Regions from separate parts of the Cytobacillus mangrovibacter genome, predicted to be linked through region 2. Evidence: riboswitches for the same ligand, from Rfam matches in the RefSeq annotation. Region 2 holds a riboswitch; each other region holds the start of a gene.
The links. Region 2 has a riboswitch for lysine ahead of ACFYKT_RS15325 (amino acid permease). Riboswitches for the same ligand answer to the same signal wherever they lie in the genome.
Positions count from the first base shown of each region.

Region 1: another riboswitch for lysine. It lies ahead of ACFYKT_RS09995 (Na+/H+ antiporter NhaC family protein); the one in region 2 lies ahead of ACFYKT_RS15325 (amino acid permease).
Region 3: another riboswitch for lysine. It lies ahead of ACFYKT_RS11410 (aspartate kinase); the one in region 2 lies ahead of ACFYKT_RS15325 (amino acid permease).

Region 1 covers NZ_JBIACJ010000004.1:296,371-302,885, forward strand. Annotated here, with positions in the region: gene sufB (Fe-S cluster assembly protein SufB) at 1-1,064, shown strand, start outside; gene ACFYKT_RS09980 (DUF72 domain-containing protein) at 1,477-2,316, shown strand; gene ACFYKT_RS09985 (YunC family protein) at 2,437-2,739, shown strand; gene ACFYKT_RS09990 (HD-GYP domain-containing protein) at 2,935-4,020, shown strand; lysine riboswitch at 4,160-4,354, shown strand; gene ACFYKT_RS09995 (Na+/H+ antiporter NhaC family protein) at 4,506-6,074, shown strand; gene ACFYKT_RS10000 (ABC transporter substrate-binding protein) at 6,429-6,515, shown strand, end outside.
Region 2 covers NZ_JBIACJ010000008.1:80,335-86,849, forward strand. Annotated here, with positions in the region: gene ACFYKT_RS15310 (HAMP domain-containing sensor histidine kinase) at 1-76, shown strand, start outside; gene ACFYKT_RS15315 (DMT family transporter) at 298-1,134, shown strand; gene ACFYKT_RS15320 (lysoplasmalogenase) at 1,288-1,938, opposite strand; lysine riboswitch at 2,326-2,516, shown strand; gene ACFYKT_RS15325 (amino acid permease) at 2,661-4,142, shown strand; gene ACFYKT_RS15330 (ABC transporter substrate-binding protein) at 4,506-5,804, shown strand; gene ACFYKT_RS15335 (carbohydrate ABC transporter permease) at 5,890-6,515, shown strand, end outside.
Region 3 covers NZ_JBIACJ010000005.1:219,342-225,856, reverse strand. Annotated here, with positions in the region: gene ACFYKT_RS11425 (electron transfer flavoprotein subunit alpha/FixB family protein) at 1-378, shown strand, start outside; gene trxA (thioredoxin) at 573-887, shown strand; gene uvrC (excinuclease ABC subunit UvrC) at 987-2,759, shown strand; lysine riboswitch at 2,863-3,042, shown strand; gene ACFYKT_RS11410 (aspartate kinase) at 3,194-4,423, shown strand; gene ACFYKT_RS11405 (YslB family protein) at 4,479-4,934, opposite strand; gene ACFYKT_RS11400 (succinate dehydrogenase cytochrome b558 subunit) at 5,323-5,931, shown strand; gene sdhA (succinate dehydrogenase flavoprotein subunit) at 6,006-6,515, shown strand, end outside.

The sequences.
Region 1 (6,515 bases), on a different contig from region 2:
AGCAAAAGTATTTAGCTGGGGTTTCAGCTCAATACGAATCAGAGGTTGTTTATCATAATATGCAGGAAGATCTTGAAGCACTAGGAATCGTATTTAAGGATACGGATTCAGCGCTGCGTGAGAACGAAGATATTTTCCGTGAGCACTTTGGGAAGACAATTCCTCCTACGGATAATAAATTTGCTGCGCTAAACTCTGCTGTTTGGTCTGGCGGATCATTTATTTATGTTCCAAAAGGAATTAAAGTTGATACACCACTACAAGCATACTTCCGAATCAACTCAGAGAATATGGGGCAGTTCGAGCGTACATTAATTATTGTTGACGAAGGTGCACATGTTCATTATGTAGAGGGTTGTACAGCTCCTGTATATACAACAAACTCATTGCATAGTGCGGTTGTTGAAATTGTTATTAAAAAAGATGCTTATTGCCGTTACACAACGATCCAAAACTGGGCAAACAACGTATATAACCTTGTTACAAAACGTGCTGTTTGTGAAGCCAATGCAACAATGGAATGGATTGACGGAAATATCGGATCGAAATTAACAATGAAATATCCAGCGGTTATTTTAAAAGGAGAAGGCGCACGTGGAATGACTTTATCGATTGCAATTGCAGGTAAAGGTCAGCACCAGGATGCTGGAGCAAAAATGATTCACCTTGCACCAAATACGTCTTCTACGATTGTATCTAAATCAATTTCTAAGCACGGCGGGAAAGTAACATACCGCGGAATCGTCCAATTTGGCCGTAAAGCAGATGGTGCACGTGCAAACATTGAATGTGATACATTAATCATGGATAATCAATCAACTTCAGATACGATTCCATATAATGAAATCATGAACGATAATATCTCATTAGAGCATGAAGCGAAGGTTTCAAAGGTATCAGAAGAGCAATTATTCTATCTAATGAGTCGTGGAATCTCTGAACAAGAAGCTACTGAAATGATCGTCATGGGCTTCATCGAGCCATTTACTAAAGAACTTCCGATGGAATATGCGGTTGAGATGAATAGATTAATCAAATTCGAGATGGAAGGCAGCATCGGTTAAAATGCTGTAAACACTGTCAAGGACAGTTTCCTTGCTATATCACCAGTTGTTGTCCCATAGATCTACTCTATGGGACAATTTTCTTTTCACGCCTCGGTTTATGTCCCATAGATTTGTTTTATGCGACAATTTTATTACCAATCCCCTTGTCATGTCCCATAGTTGTGTTCTATGAGACAATTATCTTTCCCCGCCCCCGGCCTATGTCCCATAGACGTTTTCAATGAAACAGTTTTATTTCCAAGCCCACAATTGTTCCTTTCCCGTAGCAGATATATTCCATGGAATACTGCAAATTCACATAGTCTTTGCCTCATGCGCTTGTACATACAATAAGTCCATTCCTCTTTTGGCTAATGGCCTTTTTCTTGTTACAATATAAATGTAAACCTTCCAAATAGAGGTGTGTTTCATGATATTAATTGGAGTAACTGGATGGGGGGACCATCATACCCTTTATACTCATCCCGATGCTAAACGGAATAAATTAATGACATATGCTAGTCATTTTCCAACTGTTGAAGTAGATGCCTCCTTTTATGCAGTCCAGTCAAAACAAAATGCAGAAAGCTGGGTAGAGCAGACTCCAGATAATTTTCAATTTATAGTGAAGGCTTATCAGGGAATGACAGGTCATGAAAGAGGAGAGATCCCTTATAAAGATAAAGGTGAGATGTTTGCTGCATGTAAGGATTCATTGGAACCATATCAAAATAAGTTGGCGATGGTTCTTTTTCAATTTCCGCCTTGGTTTGATTGTAGAAGAAAGAATGTAGATTATTTGCGTTGGTGTAAGGAGCAAATGGGAGAACTTCCTTGTGCGATAGAATTCCGCCACCAGTCATGGTATAAACCAGAGTATAAGGAAAAAACGATCCAATTTATAAAGGATGAAGGCTGGATTCATACTATTTGTGATGAGCCGCAGGCAGGAGCAGGTTCGATACCGATTGTGCTTGAACCAGCCAATACGGAAAAGGTATTAGTAAGATTTCATGGGCGGAATGTACATGGCTGGCAAAAGAAGAATGCCCCTAACTGGAGAGAAGTGCGTTATCTTTATAGATACAATGACAAGGAGCTTGCTGAGTGGGCAGAGTACTTGAAGAAGTTAGATGAAGCATGTAAGAAGGTGTATGTAGTTTTTAACAATAATTCTGGCGGAGATGCTGCTGATAATGCCAAGCAACTTATCCAAATGTTGAATCTTGAATATACCGATCTTGCCCCTAGACAATTGGAATTGTTTTAATGCCTATCCATGTAGGGCCAACGAATATGATACTTGAAATATAAAAGTAGGCTTGGTGATATTACACGCTTTTTTAGTCACTAGCATAGTTTGTAGTGGGTAGGAAAGGAGTGTAAGATCATGATTGATTTAAAGCCGATTGATATAAAGGGCCATACATTCCTGTGTGTCTCGGTGGAATTGCCAAAAACCAATTTACTTGTTGTAACAAGTGATAAAGGATATATCATGTGTGGTGCCCTAGATGTTGCGTTGCTAAATGAGAAGTTAAAGGATCGCAAAGTAATTGCCGGCAGAGCTGTGGGTGTAAAAACGATCGAACAGCTTCTGGAGGCACCATTAGAATCTGTTACCTATGAAGCAGAATCGTTAGGGATTCATAAAGGTATGATAGGAAAAGAGGCCCTTCTTAAAATGATATAAAAGGCATGCCGGAAAGTTCATTCCGGCTGCCTTTTTTATTCTTACTAAATTCTTTAAATGAATAAACTGTCAATATTTTTCGACAAAGTGGCAGTGGCATCTGTCACTTATTGGCGAAAAAAGGTATGATGGATAAAGGTGATTATTTATGAATACGAAAATGAAAAAACTACGGAAATTGTATAGGAGTAATTTATGAGATTAGTGACAACAACATCTGTAGAGGTCGATACAATTCTTGCTAGAGCTATTTATAATGAAACAGGACAAATATTACTAAACGAAGGTGTAGTGCTGAAGGAAGGAATGATTCAGCGTCTTCAAGCTTTGGGTATTAGTTATATCTTTATAAAAGATAATCAAACAGAAGATATTCAATACAAGAGCACTCTTTCAGATCCAGTTCGCAGGGAAGCGATTCAAACAATTAATTCGATTTTCCTTGAAATTCAAAAGGATGCTAACTTAACCAATTCTTTCGTTGTTGAAAAAGCTTCGAGGCGTCTATCAGAATTGATCCGTTTTTTAATGGCTGAATTAGCGGAGGATAAGGAATTAATAAATCTGCTTTCTGATGCTTTTTCCTACGATAATTATATATTTACCCATTCCTTAAATGTGACGCTCTATTCTTTAGCGATCGGAATGGAGCTGAAGCTTTCACCAAAGGAGCTTGAAACCCTTGGTTTAGGAGCCATTTTTCATGATATTGGAAAGTTGAAAGTACCTTTAGATGTATTGTTAAAGCCGGGAAGATTAACGGAAGAAGAGTATATTGCGATAAAAGAACATGCTGAGGCAGGTTTTCAAATATTGAGGAAGGTACAAACGATTCCCTTATTGGTTGCTCATTGTGCCTATCAGCACCATGAACGGATTAATGGATCAGGATATCCAAGAGGGATTTCAGGAAAGGATATTCATTATTTCGGAAAAATCATAGCTGTGGCGGATGTATTTGATGCGGTAACTTCCAATCGTGTGTATCGGAAAGCGATGCTTCCGCATGAAGGATTAGAGATTCTTTATGCAGGTTCAGGAACATTGTTTGAGAAGCAAGTTGTTGAAGCTTTCCGCTATGCTGTTGCTATTTACCCGGTTGGGATAACAGTTGAACTGAGTGATGGCCGAAAGGGAATTGTTTCTGGGCAAAATACAGGTCTAGGTGACCGGCCTATTATTCGAATTATGGAGCATGATGGTGAACAGGTAGAGCCATATGAGTTAGACTTGAAAATAGAGTTAAATATTGTTGTGACTGCTTGTGACACAACTTTTTAGATAGCAGAAATGTTAACAAGAATTGTCAATAATAAAGAGGAACTTCATAAAAAGTATTTATTATACTTAATGACAATAGCTTATCAGCATTCTGTTATTCTGATATAGTAATATACAATTAAATAAACCTTATCATATCCGATGGGGTAGAGGCGCGGAATTCAAGAGTAAGCTGTGTGAGGATGACAACAGTGATTACAGCTAAAAGGGAATTTTGCCGAAGCAAATGAATTGTGTCAACAATAATTTGTTGGGGTTACTTTGAATAAGGGTAACACTATCATTATGGAGGCCAAGTGCTTGATTTCCTTCATATTGGGGAGCTACAGGACGTGATGGAGAATCTAATTACTTAATAAAGAGTAATGGTAGACAATCTCTATCGTTATTCTTTTTTTATTTTTCTTCTATTATTATCAATTCCCTCTAAATAAAGGATTAGTATTCAAACGTATATCTCATACTAATTAAGAGGAGGAACAAAAATGGAAAATACCATTTTTTCACTAATCCCGCCATTTTTGGCGATTATCATGGTCATATTTACACGGAAGGTTTTGATATCCTTAGGTGTAGGAATCGTATCAGCCTCTCTATTACTAGCAGAGTTTAGTATAACAGGCACCATAAGTACCATCTATGATTCGGTAAAAGGCATCTTTGTATCAGATGGGGAAATGAATTACTCGAATATTTATATCCTTTTATTCTTAATCATACTAGGGATTATTACATCTTTTATTTCTATTTCTGGGGGAAGCCGAGCGTTTGGTGAATGGGCAATCAAGCGAGTGAAATCCCGAATAGGTGCACAAATCGTTACAGCCGTCTTAGGTATTATCATTTTTATCGATGATTATTTTAATGCGCTTGCAGTTGGTCAAATCTCAAAGCCAATCACTGATCGTCAGAAGGTATCAAGAGCGAAGTTAGCTTATTTGATTGATTCAACTTCAGCACCTATATGTGTTGTTTCACCTGTGTCTAGCTGGGGTGCTTCAATCATTGCGTTAATCGGAACGATTCTAGCAACACATAATATAACAGATTACTCCGCATTCTCTGCATTTATGCAAATAATTCCGATGAACTTATATGTTTGGGCCACTTTGGCAATGGTGTTCATTGTTGCTTTCAGAAATGTGGAAATTGGACCGATGAGAGTGCATGAACTGCGTGCTGTAAAGGAAGGACTGGTTACAGATCCTTCAAAGCCAGCTGCAGGAGAATTGAAAGAGGATTTGCCGACTAGTTCAAAAGGAACTGTTGGGGATTTAGTATGGCCGATTGTTGCCCTAATTGTTGGAACAGTTGGGACAATGCTTTGGACAGGCTATGAAGCGGCTGAGGAAAAAACGATCCTAGCTATTTTTGAATATACGGATGTTACCAAGTCATTGATTCTAGGCGGGCTTCTCGGGTTAATCGTAACTTTAGGCTTTTTTATCCGTCAAGTGGTTATATTAAAAGCTGTAAACGGGAATGTCTTAGGAAAAGGAGTTTGGGCAGGGACAAAGTCGATGCTTCCAGCTGTGTATATCCTTTTATTTGCTTGGGCTATTGCTGATTTAATCGGACGTTTAGAAACAGGAAAGTATTTAGCTGGCATTGCAGATAGCACAAATTTAAATTCTTCATTTCTGCCGTTTATCCTTTTTGTTATCGCTTGTATTATGGCATTCAGTACAGGAACATCATGGGGCTCTTTTGGAATACTCCTTCCGATTGCTGGGGATATTGCAGCCGCAACAGATGTAAGTCTCTTATTGCCGGCTTTAGCAGCCGTGTTAGCTGGTGCTGTATTTGGTGACCATTGTTCACCGATATCCGATACAACCATCCTTTCAGCGACTGGTGCAGGATGTAATTTGATGGATCATGTAATGACGCAGATTCCATATGCTGTGACCTCAGCTATAATTGCAGGAATTGGCTATTTAGTGATTGGATTTACGGGCAGTACGGTTCTTGCTCTCTTAGCAGTTGCACTTCTACTTATTCTTTTTGCTATAATAGCTGGCAGAATTTCAAAAGTGGACTGGCAGGAGACATAAATAATATAAAGGAAAAGGCTTTCTCATGTTGAGAGAGCCTTTTCAAATGTTTTGATAGTAAAAAAATAATAGAAGAAAAAATAATTCTAATGTAATTGTAAAGAATAAATATTTTGAAAAATTATAATCTTGCTAAAATATTGTTTTGACAGATAACTCTAAAAATATTATACTATTTTTAGATTAGAGCAAGTAGTTAGAAAATATCATATTTTACATTTTGTTTCAGAAAGTTAGGAGTATGGTCGGGCTATTTGAAAAGGTTATGAGAGAGTGTGGGCCTGCGTATAACCAGATACAAATGCAAGATTACGCTTTTAATTATCGGAACAATCAGACAAAGGGGGATTAGGGATGTTTTTTAAGAAAAAGATTACTTCAGTACTTATGGCTTCAACATTGGCAGCTGGATTATTAGCTGGCTGCGGCGGTGGGGAAAAA
Region 2 (6,515 bases):
AGGGAAATTTATCATTCAAATCGATGGGGACTTATTTAAATCGATGATTAGTATGCCTAAGAATTATAATGAATAAGTCATTAATTGACATGTTCCATGTGAAACAGCAGTTAACTCAATGTATCATTCTATTGTTCGCCAAAAAAACCTCCCTTCCGTCAAAGCCATTGATGGAAGGGAGGTTTTTGTCTAAGAATTAGGTTATATAAATGAATAGAAAAATAATAATAAAAACTATTTGAAGTACTTGAAATCTATATTAAAATGATTCTATTAAAGAGAGAGAAGGATTGTTTAATGTGGATTGTAGCTGCCGTTCTAACGATGCTTTGCTTTGGGATTAATAATTTGATTTTTAAGGTTACGTCAGGAAAAGGACTATCAAAGGTACATATGCAATTTTTCTTTTATCTTATTGCATTCTTGTTAATGCTTGGCTATGGAGCAGTCGAAGGGTTTGCAGCATTTAATGGATTAACCATTGTACTAGGTGTGGTCATCGGAATATTGAATGCAAACGGTAATATTCAAATGTCAAAGGCGTTTGAGAAGGGACCTGCAAGTTTAACGTCACCACTTATCAGTACAAATACGGTTATTCCTATACTTAGTGCGGCACTTATTTTCCACGAGCATATTACGCTCATTCAGTGGAGTGGCATTATTATTATGCTTGCTTCTGCAGCTATCATCCAATATGTACCAGGTAATGGTGTTAAATTGGATTATAGGCCGTGGATGTACCGCATTTTATTATCGGTTGTATCGTTTGGTGTACTCGGTGTGCTTATGAAAACATCTTCACATTTACATATTGATTCCATTAATACGCTTGTTTGTATGTATGGAGGCGGTGCAACTTATTTGATTATTAATAGTATTATTATGAAGGAAAAATGGCAGCGTACAGAGTTGAAATTTGGTGCCATTATTGGATGTATTAGTGTTATAGGTTATAGCAGCTATTTTTTTGCTCTTAACGCTGGAGTAGCAAGTATTGTCTTCCCGATTGTAAGTTTAAGTTGTTTAGTTGTCGTTCTCAGCAGCTGTTGGTTATATAAAGAAAGGCTCAGAATATATCAGGTCATCGGGGTTATTTCCGCGCTAGTTGGTATTGTGCTAACAAAGATTTAACAGTCTATTATTTCTTTGAAAAAATGAATCAGGGCTTAGGCTCTGATTTTTTTTTGGATGTTTGACCCGATGGCTGTTTACATTAATGGCAGGAGTGAAAAGGGGAATATATACTTCGTGCAGCAACTGCTCTTAAATTAATTGAGAAAAGGCCTAATATAAAGAATTAGACCCCTTTTGAAAGAATTTTAAACTACGGGCTATAAAAAATTGGGCTGTGTAATAGGTGGTCATGATTAGGACAGATGAATAAGGGATGTCGGAAACAAACCGATTCCACGCTAAGATCGAATCAGAGATAACGAATAAGATACTCCCTGTAATTGCCCATTTATTGCCGGTCATAATGGCAGACCAGGCCATCGTTGATATGATGATCGTATATAAACAAACTGGAATGAATAAAGCGCTATTTCCATTTTCGATTAGAGATTCGGTAAGAATATGACCAATAAAGATAGCATAGAAACCGATAGGAATAATCGATAAAACGCGGATGAGGGAAAATTGCCACTCCTTAAAAAATCCAATGAGATAAAAAATATGGCCTATTAAAAAGGCAGATAGCCCAATCAGGAACCAATGAAGTAAACCATCCCCAAACATACAAAATACTAATCCAGTTAAAATAATCCAGCTAGTGCTAGAGCCTTTTCCTCTAAATTGTATAAAAGCATAAGTAATGATTAACCACATCGGAATTAGCTTAAATGGAAGATTGAGAAGAAGTGGCGCATCTGGAATGATAAAAATATATAATGCACTCGAGATTAAGATAAGTAAGGGTAAAAATAGCCTTTTCAATTCGTCACACCTTTCTATAAGTTTATTCTTTTATCACTATATTAGATTATTCTCCCCTTAATACCAGACTCCTCTTAGGAATGGGGAGGAAGTCCATGGAAATTTCCGCTTTTCCTCCTTTGATGACAGGTACAGTGATAATGGACATGTTTAATTTCTTAATTCGAGTGCTCAAGCTTTATACGTAGAAGAATGATCAACCATTAACAATAAATTTTACTTAGAAAGTATTTTGCTTTATTTTATATTCTATTTAATTGGTAAATGATAACTATCCCCATTAAAACGGCATATCGGAATAGGGTAAAACAACGAGATATTGACTATTGTAAAATAGTATTATAAAGTTAGTAACGTAATAATTTAATATAATAAATCCTCATCAACCGATGAGGTAGAGGTCGCAGTTTTTATTAGTAAGGCGGACGAGATGCAGAGACATCACTTGACTCCGTTTGAAAGGAAAAGCTGCCGAAGTGTGCTTGTCTCTCTGGTTAAGCATGCTGGGGCTGTCTCCAAATAGGAACAGAACTGTCACGATTGGTCCTACCAGCCATTCGTGTTGGGCTATCTTTCGGAAGGTATGATGCGGGCTATTGATAATGTCACCTGATTCTACTTCGGTGACATTTTTTATTCCAAACTCCTTCCAAATTAGAAAAGCTAATGGGTCTTCATTGAAGACTATGTGCTAGAAAAACTGATGAAAAGGAGTAAAAGCAATGAGAACATTTGATGAAAGAAAAGATAATTTTAGCACTGGTACAGTTTCTTCCAATAAAGAAACTACCGGCTTAAAACGCAGTTTAAAAACACGTCACTTAACCATGATTTCTTTAGGCGGAACTATTGGAACAGGCCTTTTTCTCGCCAGCGGCGGAGCAATCCACTCTGCTGGTCCCGGAGGAGCTCTCCTTTCCTATCTTGTGATTGGGATTATGGTCTATTTCTTAATGACGAGTCTTGCGGAAATGGGCGCCTACATGCCTGTTGCAGGGAGCTTTAGCACATATGCCGCCAAGTTTGTTGACCCGTCACTCGGATTTGCTCTTGGCTGGAACTATTGGTATAACTGGGCGATAACTATTGCAGCAGAACTATCAGCTGTTACCATGATTATGAAATTTTGGTTCCCAGATACGCCTTCTATTATATGGAGTGCGCTTTTCTTAGTAATCATGTTTTTATTAAATTTTCTATCTGTAAAAGGTTTTGGTGAAGCAGAATATTGGTTCTCCTTAATTAAAGTCGTTACTGTAATCATCTTCATTATTGTTGGTACTTTAATGATTTTCGGAATCATGGGTGGTCAGGTAATTGGCTTAAAGAACTTTACGGTTGGAGATGCACCGTTCCATGGTGGCTTTATGGCAATGCTTGGGATATTTATGGCAGCGGGTTTCTCTTTCCAAGGCACAGAGTTGCTAGGTGTAGCAGCGGGTGAAACCGAGGATCCTGGTAAATCAATTCCTAAGGCTGTAAAATCAGTATTTTGGCGCATCCTTTTATTCTATGTGCTAGCAATTTTAGTAATTAGTTTAATTATTCCGTATACAAATGGGAATCTTGCAAGCAGTGATGTAACGGTTAGCCCATTCACAATCGTTTTCCAAAAGGCAGGAATTGCCTTTGCTGCTTCCGTAATGAATGCAGTGATCTTAACAGCCGTGCTATCTGCCGGTAACTCAGGAATGTATGCTTCCACACGTATGCTTTGGGATTTAGCACGTGAAGGAAAAGCACCTAAGTTTCTTGGAAAATTAAATAAAAGAGGTGTTCCTGTAAATGCTTTGATTGCAACATCATTAGTCGGAACACTTGCTTTCTTGGCTTCATTATTTGGTGACGGCACTGTCTATGTTTGGCTACTAAATGCTTCAGGAATGTCAGGATTTATTGCATGGCTTGGAATCGCCATTTGTCACTATCGATTCCGACGGGCATTTGTTGCCCAAGGAAAAGACTTAAGCCTTTTACCATACAAAGCAAAGTTATTTCCATTTGGCCCTATTTTCGCCTTCGCAGTTTGTGGCTTCGTCGTATTAGGACAAAACTATTCAGCCTTTATGGGGGATCATATTGATTGGAACGGTATAGTGGTTTCTTATATAGGACTGCCTTTATTCCTTATTTTATGGCTTGGTTACAAATTTACGAAAAAGACAAAATGGATCCCGTTAAAGGATTGCGATTTATCAAATTAATTCTATTGCACGCAGCCAGCGTGCTTTTTTTTATGGAGGAAACCAGAGAGAAAAGCATGAGCCAAATGGAGTTTTTTGTAGAATTTTAAAAGAAATTATGGAAACCGGTTTCTATAAAATCATTGATTTTTCTGAATATTAGGTTTATAATCTGTATTGAAAGCGGTTTCCTCCATAGAAAAGACTAGATTTCTCCCGAAGTTTAGAAATCGGTTTCCGAGTTATCTTGCAATAATTTAGTTTTAAGAATCAAATTTCAAAAAAAGAAGGTGAATGATACAAAAAAAGGGAAAATAATTATTTCAGCGGAGTATTTAAATGGAAAATAATTAATGGCTAAAAAAAAAGTGGGGGGAATGAAAAGTGAGAAGCTTGAAAAAACTGGTCGCGGTAGGATTATCGACAGCCCTAGCATTTACATTAGCAGCCTGTAATGATAATGAAAAGTCGTCTTCTGATGATGTTGAAAAAGGAGATAAGCAAGTTACTTTGGATTTTTGGACGTTTGGTGCTACTGGATATGAAGATTTAGCTAAAGCATACGAACTAGAAAATCCGAATGTCAAAATAAAAGTAAGAGCAGCTGAAACGGCGGAGCACCATGATGCACTATTTACAGCATTATCAGCTGGAAGCGGTGCCCCAGATATTTCGATGTTAGAAATTGACCAGTTAGATCGTTTTAAGGTAGCACAAGATCGTTTTGAAAACTTATATGACCTTGGTGCAAAGGATATTAAAGATCAATACTTGGATTGGAAATGGAATACTGGTGAAAACAATGATGGAGATTTCTTAATTGGTTTACCAACGGATATTGGACCGAAAGCTTTATACTATCGTGTGGATGTATTTGAAGAAGCAGGTCTGCCGACTGATCCAGAGGAAGTAGCGAATTTAATTAATTCACCAAAGGCATTTGAAGAAGCTGGTTTAAAGGTAAAGGAACAAACGGGTAAACCTTTTATTGATAGTATTGAAATGGCCTTTAGGGCTTATTTAGATGCCGCACAAGAAACCTTCCTTAATCCTGAAGGAGAATTAATTCTTGAAGAGAACGGAAATGCGGTTAAAAATGCTTATGACTATGCAGTTAAATTAAATGAGTTAGGCATTGTAGGAAAATTCGAAATGTGGTCACCTGAATGGGCCAATGCAGTAAATAAAGGGGAATTCGCAGCAGAGTTAGGTGCAGGCTGGTTGAAAGGCTGGATGGAAGGCAATGCAACCGAAGCAACCGGTAAATGGAAAGTGGCAACATTGCCATCAGAATTTGCTGCAAACTGGGGCGGCTCTTTTATCGCTATTCCAAAGGAAACAAAGAATGCGAAGGAAGCGTATGAATTTGTCCAATGGTTAGTTTCTCCTGATAATCAATTGAAGTCATTCCAGGAAAAGGGATTGTTCCCATCTGCACCATCTGTTTATGAAATGGATGAATTTAAGACGAATGAAGATGAGTTCTTTGGCGGACAGGCAACAGCTCCTGTCTTTGCGAAAGCCGCTCAAGATATCAATGGTGCCATTTATAAAGGGGAAAAATACTTTCCAGTTTACCAGGAAGTGTTGAATGCTTTAAAGAATGTACAGTCTAAAGGGGCAGATCCGGAAAAAGAGTGGACAGCAGCTATTAAGCGAGCGAAGGATTTATTAAATCGATAGGTTATTAGTTTATTAGAGGTGGATGTGGAGCTTAAAAGTGAGTGGGCTCCACTTTTCGCCTATTGATCGGAAAAGAGGTGTGAGAATGCAACCTGAAAGTAATAAGGAAAAGGTGGAGAAGAAGGGAGACGTGGGTGTCCATCAAGTACCAAGGAAGAAAAAGATAAGAAAGAAGCGGTATAGGTCTGAGGAGAAAAAGGATATGATTTCGGGCTATCTATATATTGCGCCTTTCTTTATCATTTTTTCCCTTGTTGGTTTATACCCAGCGTTATTTAGTATCTATTTAGGATTCCAAAAATGGAATGGGTTAAGTCCGATGAAATTTGTTGGACTCTCAAACTTTGAAATTGTCTTAACTGATCCCCTATTTTGGAAATCGGTTTATAATACAATTGTTATGGGAATTATGGGCACCGCCCCACAATTAGTTTTCGGAATTATTTTTGCCTTTTTATTAAATCTAGCCTTTTTAAAATTTAAAAACTTTTTCAGAGTAACCATTTTTATGCCGTATATTACATCTATGGTTGCTGTGGCCCTTATTTTCAGCGTACTGTTTAGCGATCACGACTCTTCCTTGGTCAATTATTTGTTGAGTTTGGCAGGGGTTGATCCAGTGAATTGGAGCAGCTCTGAATGGGGAACGAAAATTGCTATTTCAATCATGGTATTTTGGAGATGGGTAGGCTATAACACAATTATTTATCT
Region 3 (6,515 bases), on a different contig from region 2:
TCTGAAGCGAAAGTAGTTATTGCTGGTGGACGTGGTGTGAAAAGTGAAGAAGGTTTTGAACCATTAAAGGAACTTGCAAAAGTTCTAAATGGAGCAGTAGGCGCTTCTCGTGGTGCATGTGATGCCGATTATTGTGATTATTCACTGCAGATTGGCCAAACAGGAAAAGTAGTTACACCTGACCTTTATATTGCATGTGGGATTTCAGGAGCGATTCAGCATCTTGCAGGTATGTCTAACTCTAAAGTAATTGTTGCAATCAATAAAGATCCAGAAGCTAATATCTTTAAAGTAGCTGATTACGGCATTGTAGGAGATTTATTCGAAGTCGTGCCAATGTTAACAGAAGAGTTTAGAAAATTAGTTGTAAATGCATAATAATCAAACGAGCGGCGAATAGCCGCTCGTTTTCATGATTGCTTAGTCAAACAGCTTTAAGTGTTAATGCCCTTCATGCATAGCTAAAAGAAATGAAGGGGAAATTACAAAGTGAAGCAAATTGGTAGCTTCACTACATAAACTAATGATATACTGTCGTTAGATTTTGAGTTGAAATTTAGGAGGCAAATAATATGGCAATTACAAATGTAACAGATCAAAATTTTTCTAATGAAACAGGTTCAGGCGTAGTTCTTGCAGATTTCTGGGCACCATGGTGCGGACCTTGCAAAATGATCGCTCCTGTATTAGAAGAGCTTGATTCTGAAGTAGGCGATAAAGTTAAGATTGTAAAGCTTGATGTAGATGAAAACCAAGAAACATCAGCAAAGTATGGTGTAATGAGCATCCCTACTTTACTTGTTTTTAAAGATGGCGAAGTAGTAGATAAAGTTGTTGGCTTCCAGCCAAAAGAAGCACTTGCAGAACTATTAAATAAACATGCCTAATTAGAAAATAGCTAATTGAAGAAATCCTCGGCTTTATTTAAGTCGGGGATTTTTGTATGATCAAAATAGGATAGAGTGGAGCTTAGGGAGGTGACATCCATGAATGAAATCATAAAAAATAAACTCATGCTTTTGCCAGATCAGCCAGGCTGTTATTTAATGAAGGATCGTCAAGGGACGATTATATATGTTGGTAAGGCAAAAGTATTAAAAAACAGAGTCCGATCGTACTTTACAGGTTCACATGATGGAAAAACATTAAGGCTTGTCAATGAAATTGAAGACCTGGAGTACATTGTTACTTCCTCCAATATGGAAGCTTTAATTCTCGAAATGAATTTAATAAAAAAATATGATCCGAAGTACAATATTATGCTAAAGGATGATAAGAGCTATCCATTTATTAAGTTAACTGCAGAGAGGCACCCGCGCCTAATCACAACGCGAAAAGTAAAAAAAGATAAAGGGAAATATTTTGGACCCTATCCCAATGTGCAGGCTGCAAATGAGACAAAAAAGCTGCTGGACAAAATTTATCCACTAAGAAAATGTTCGACCTTACCTGATCGTGTTTGTCTTTACTACCACTTAGGACAATGTCTTGCCCCTTGTGTTAACGATGTAAGTGAGCAGGAATATAAAAAAATGGTTGATGAAATTACTCGCTTTCTTAATGGAGGTTACAAGGAGATTAAGAAAGATTTAACTGAAAAGATGACAGCCGCGGCTGAAGAGCTAGATTTTGAAAGGGCAAAAGAGTTTCGCGACAAAATTGCCCATATTGATACGACAATGGAGAAGCAAAAGATCACTTCAACTGATTTAACAGATCGGGATGTATTTGGATATGCTGTAGATAAGGGTTGGATGTGTGTGCAGGTTTTCTTTATTAGACAGGGGAAATTGATCGAGCGTGATGTATCGATGTTTCCAATCCATGATGAGCCAGATGATGAAATATTGACTTTTCTTGGCCAGTTCTATTTAAAGGAAAACCATTTTAAACCGCGTGAAATATTGGTTCCTGATTCAGTAAATGCTGAAATGGCTGAAGAATTCTTAGGGGTAAAGGTTCTAAAGCCTCAGCGTGGACAGAAAAAGGATCTCGTTAAGCTGGCATATAAAAATGCAAAGATTGCTCTACAGGAAAAGTTTTCTTTAATCGAGCGTGATGAAGAAAGAACAATTAAAGCAATTGAAAATTTAGGTCAGCAGCTTGGAATATATACACCCCATCGAATCGAAGCATTTGATAACTCGAATATTCAAGGAACGGATCCAGTATCTGCGATGATTGTCTTTATTGATGGTAAACCAGAGAAAAGGGAATACCGCAAATATAAAATAAAATCTGTACAAGGTCCTGATGATTATGACTCTATGCGGGAGGTTGTCCGAAGGAGGTACACTCGGGTTCTAAAAGAAGGTTTGCCTCTTCCGGATTTAATCATAATTGATGGGGGAAAAGGGCATGTAGAAACGGTAAGAGATGTACTAGAGAATGAACTGAGTCTTGATATCCCTATATCTGGACTTGTAAAAGATGAAAAGCATCGGACATCTCAGCTGCTCTACGGGAAGCCACTAGAAATGATTCCACTTGCAAGAAACAGCCAAGAGTTCTATTTATTGCAAAGAATTCAAGATGAAGTGCATCGCTTTGCCATCACCTTCCACCGACAATTGCGTGGGAAGAATGCATTTCAATCTGTGCTTGATGATATCCCGGGAATTGGAGAAAAGAGGAAGAAGCAGCTATTAAAAACGTTTGGATCTATTAAGAAAATGAAGGATGCACCTATTGAGGAGTTCACAAATATCGGGATTCCATTAAATGTCGCAAAAGAACTAATAAAAAAATTACAGGAATAGATTGTTTGAAAAAAATGAATATGCTATAATTACTGAAAAATTAAATATCACTTTATAGTATTAAAGTAAGTTTAAAGGAACCAACCCTTTGAACTTCCTCTAAAGTGAAGGTAGAGGTGCGAACTTCAAAAGTAAAAGCTTGGAGAAGAATGAGCTTCAATGAAAAGCTTTGAAAGGGAATGTTTGCCGAAGTGAAGAAAGTCTCATCACTTTCTTTGCTGGTTTTGTATTGAATAAATGCAAGATTGTCAAGTTGAAAATGACTTGGAGAGCTATCTCACTGTGTGTGCGTATGCTTCTTTTGTACGTTAATCCCACAGCAATGAGATAGTTTCTCGTTGCTGTTTTTTTGTGTTAAAAATCAGATGTGCACTTGAAAATGGTTGCGTGAGACTTCAAAAGATTAACCGAAAAGGGTAGGAAGAGGGAAAATCATGGGATTAATCGTGCAGAAATTTGGTGGAACATCCGTTGGAGACGCGGAGAAGATTCAAAATGTAGCCACTCGAGTGATCGAAGAAAAGGAGAAAGGAAACGATGTAGTCGTAGTTGTTTCAGCAATGGGGAAATCAACAGACCATCTCGTTGACCTTGCAAAAGGAATATCCATACGCCCAAATAGAAGAGAAATGGACATGCTTTTAACAACAGGGGAACAAATCACGATTTCATTAGTAGCCATGGCATTAGCTGATAGAGGCTATCCGGCTGTTTCGCTTACTGGATGGCAGGCTGGAATCATAACAGAGCCCGTTCATGGCAATGCACGAATTATCGGCATGAATACAGAAAGAATAGATAGTGAGTTAAAGCAGGGAAGGATTGTTGTTGTAGCAGGCTTCCAAGGAATAACAGAAGATGGGGCGATTTCAACCTTGGGGCGAGGTGGATCTGACACAACGGCTGTCGCATTAGCAGCAGCATTACAAGCTGATAAATGTGAAATATACACAGATGTAACTGGTGTATTTACAACAGACCCGCGCTATGTGAAAGATGCTAGAAAGCTTTTGGCGGTATCTTATGATGAGATGCTGGAGCTAGCCCATTTAGGTGCTGGAGTTCTGCACCCAAGGGCAGTAGAGTTTGCTAAAAATTATCAAATTCAGCTAGAAGTCCGCTCTAGTATTGAAAGAGAAGCTGGGACGATTATCGAGGAGGAAGTAACAATGGAACAAAACTTAGTTGTGCGGGGAGTGGCTTTTGAGGAGGACATTACAAGAGTAACTGTTATCGGTTTACCGAACTCCTTAACAGGTCTTTCTGTTATTTTTTCAAAACTAGCAGAAAGTCATATTAACGTCGATATTATCATTCATAGTATATTAGCAGATCAATTAACCAATTTATCCTTTTCAATAAAAAACGAAGACCTGGAAGATACAATCAAGGTATTGGAGAACAGCAAGGAAAAGTTAAATTATGAACGAATTGAGTCAGAATCTGGACTTGCTAAGGTATCAATTGTTGGTTCAGGAATGGCATCCAATCCAGGGGTCGCAGCTGAAATGTTTGCGGTATTAGCATCCAATGATATTGAAGTGAAAATGGTCAGCACCTCCGAAATTAAAGTATCCACAGTGGTAGAACATGCCAAAATGCTGCATGCAGTTGAAGTGCTGCACCATGCTTTTAAACTTTCGGGCACCTTAGTTACACCTTAAAGGTAAAGAAAAAAGCTTCAAACCATCATATGGTTGAAGCTTTTTTCTTTGTTACTTATGGAAGAATACTGTCCTTCTTATCCCATTTAACAGTAAAATGGATCTTTCCCTTTTTTTTATTAGGGTGCTCAAATGCTTCACAAATGACTTCTTTTTGACTCTCTATTTGCTCGGCAATAAATCCAGCTTCCAGTTGAAAAGTACATGGATTGTTTTGACTGCATCGCATTTTTATTATAGGGCTGAACAATTCAAGTTCCATTTCATTTTTGGATTCCTTCACAATCGATAAATCTCCCCAAGCGGATTTCTGAAAAAACTCAACTACTTCATTCAGAGTGTCCATTGGGTATTTACGAGCAAGTCTTTTGCCTGCCCAGTATAAGATTTCCGGTGTATCATTGCCTAATAGTTCATGCAAAAGCACTTCCCGAATAAGTTCATAACCAAATAGTGGAACTGATTCAGTTGTATTTTCATATTTAATTGCATCTATTGCTGATTCGCCCAAGCTGTATTCCCCACTTTCTATTATTCTTCTATTATATACAAAACTGTTGAATTTTAGTCACCCAATCATGGAAAAAGGTTATTTTTCTTAGAGGAAATTATTGTTATTTTAGTATATGTGGAAAACCTAGAAGTCTATTGAAATATAAGGTTTTTTCTTTTATTTAAGTAATACCAATATATTTTAATAATTTTCTCTTTTATGAACACTTTATGTAATCGTTTCCTTGACGCTATATTATGTTGGGAGTAAAATGGACATGTCACATAATTGTAAGAATATGCAGTACTATTTTTATCGTGATGTTTAGGTGGAACATTTGTATACATAATGCTTATAAAAGTGGAAAGTGAAACCTCAACATCTTCAAAAACTAGGGGGGTAAAACATGGCGGGTAATCGTGAGTTTTTTAATCGCAGACTGCATTCATTGCTTGGTGTCATTCCTGTTGGCTTGTTCTTAATTCAGCATCTAGTAGTGAATCATTTTGCAACAGGAGGAGAAGAGTCGTTTAATAAAGCGGCAGGTTTCATGGAACATCTTCCGTTCCGAACTTTATTAGAGACTTTTGTAATTTTCTTGCCTTTATTATTTCATGCAATTTATGGCCTTTACATTGCTTTTACGGCTAAGAATAATACGAGCAGATTTGGCTTTTTCCGTAACTGGATGTTCATGATTCAACGTATATCGGGTGTTATTACACTAGTATTTATCACATGGCATGTATGGCAAACTCGCGTTCAAGCAGCATTTGGCGCAGACGTTAACTTTCAAATGATGGAGAATATCCTTTCGAATCCATTTATGTTCTGGTTCTACTTACTTGGTGTTATCTCTACAATTTTCCATTTCTCTAATGGCCTTTGGTCATTCTGTGTTAGCTGGGGAATTACCATTACACCTCGTTCACAGCGAATTTCAACATATGTAACCATTGGTGTCTTTGTTGCCCTTTCTATTGTAGGAATTCGTGCGCTTACAGCATTTATTTAATTTTAATAATCTATTAATTGTTCGGATCTAATAGTGTTAATTCGGATTTACTAAGTATTAGGGAGTGAGTCACAATGGGTAAAGGTAAGGTTATCGTTGTCGGCGGCGGCTTAGCTGGCTTAATGGCAACAATCAAGGTGGCAGAAACAGGAACTCCGGTTGAGTTATTTTCATTAGTACCGGTTAAACGATCACATTCTGTTTGTGCTCAAGGCGGTATTAACGGAGCGGTAAATACAAAAGGTGAAGGAGATTCTCCTTGGATTCACTTTGACGATACTATTTATGGTGGGGACTTCCTAGCAAATCAGCCGCCAGTTAAAGCAATGGCTGAGGCTGCACCAGGAATTATTCATTTATTGGATCGTATGGGTGTTATGTTTAACCGTACGCCAGAAGGATTGCTTGACTTCCGCCGTTTCGGAGGTACACAGCATCATCGTACGGCTTTTGCGGGTGCAACTACAGGTCAGCAATTGCTTTATGCATTGGATGAGCAGGTGCGCCGTCATGAAGTTGCAGGTTTAGTTACTAAATATGAAGGCTGGGAATTCCTGGGTTCTGTTATTGATGAAGAAGGCATT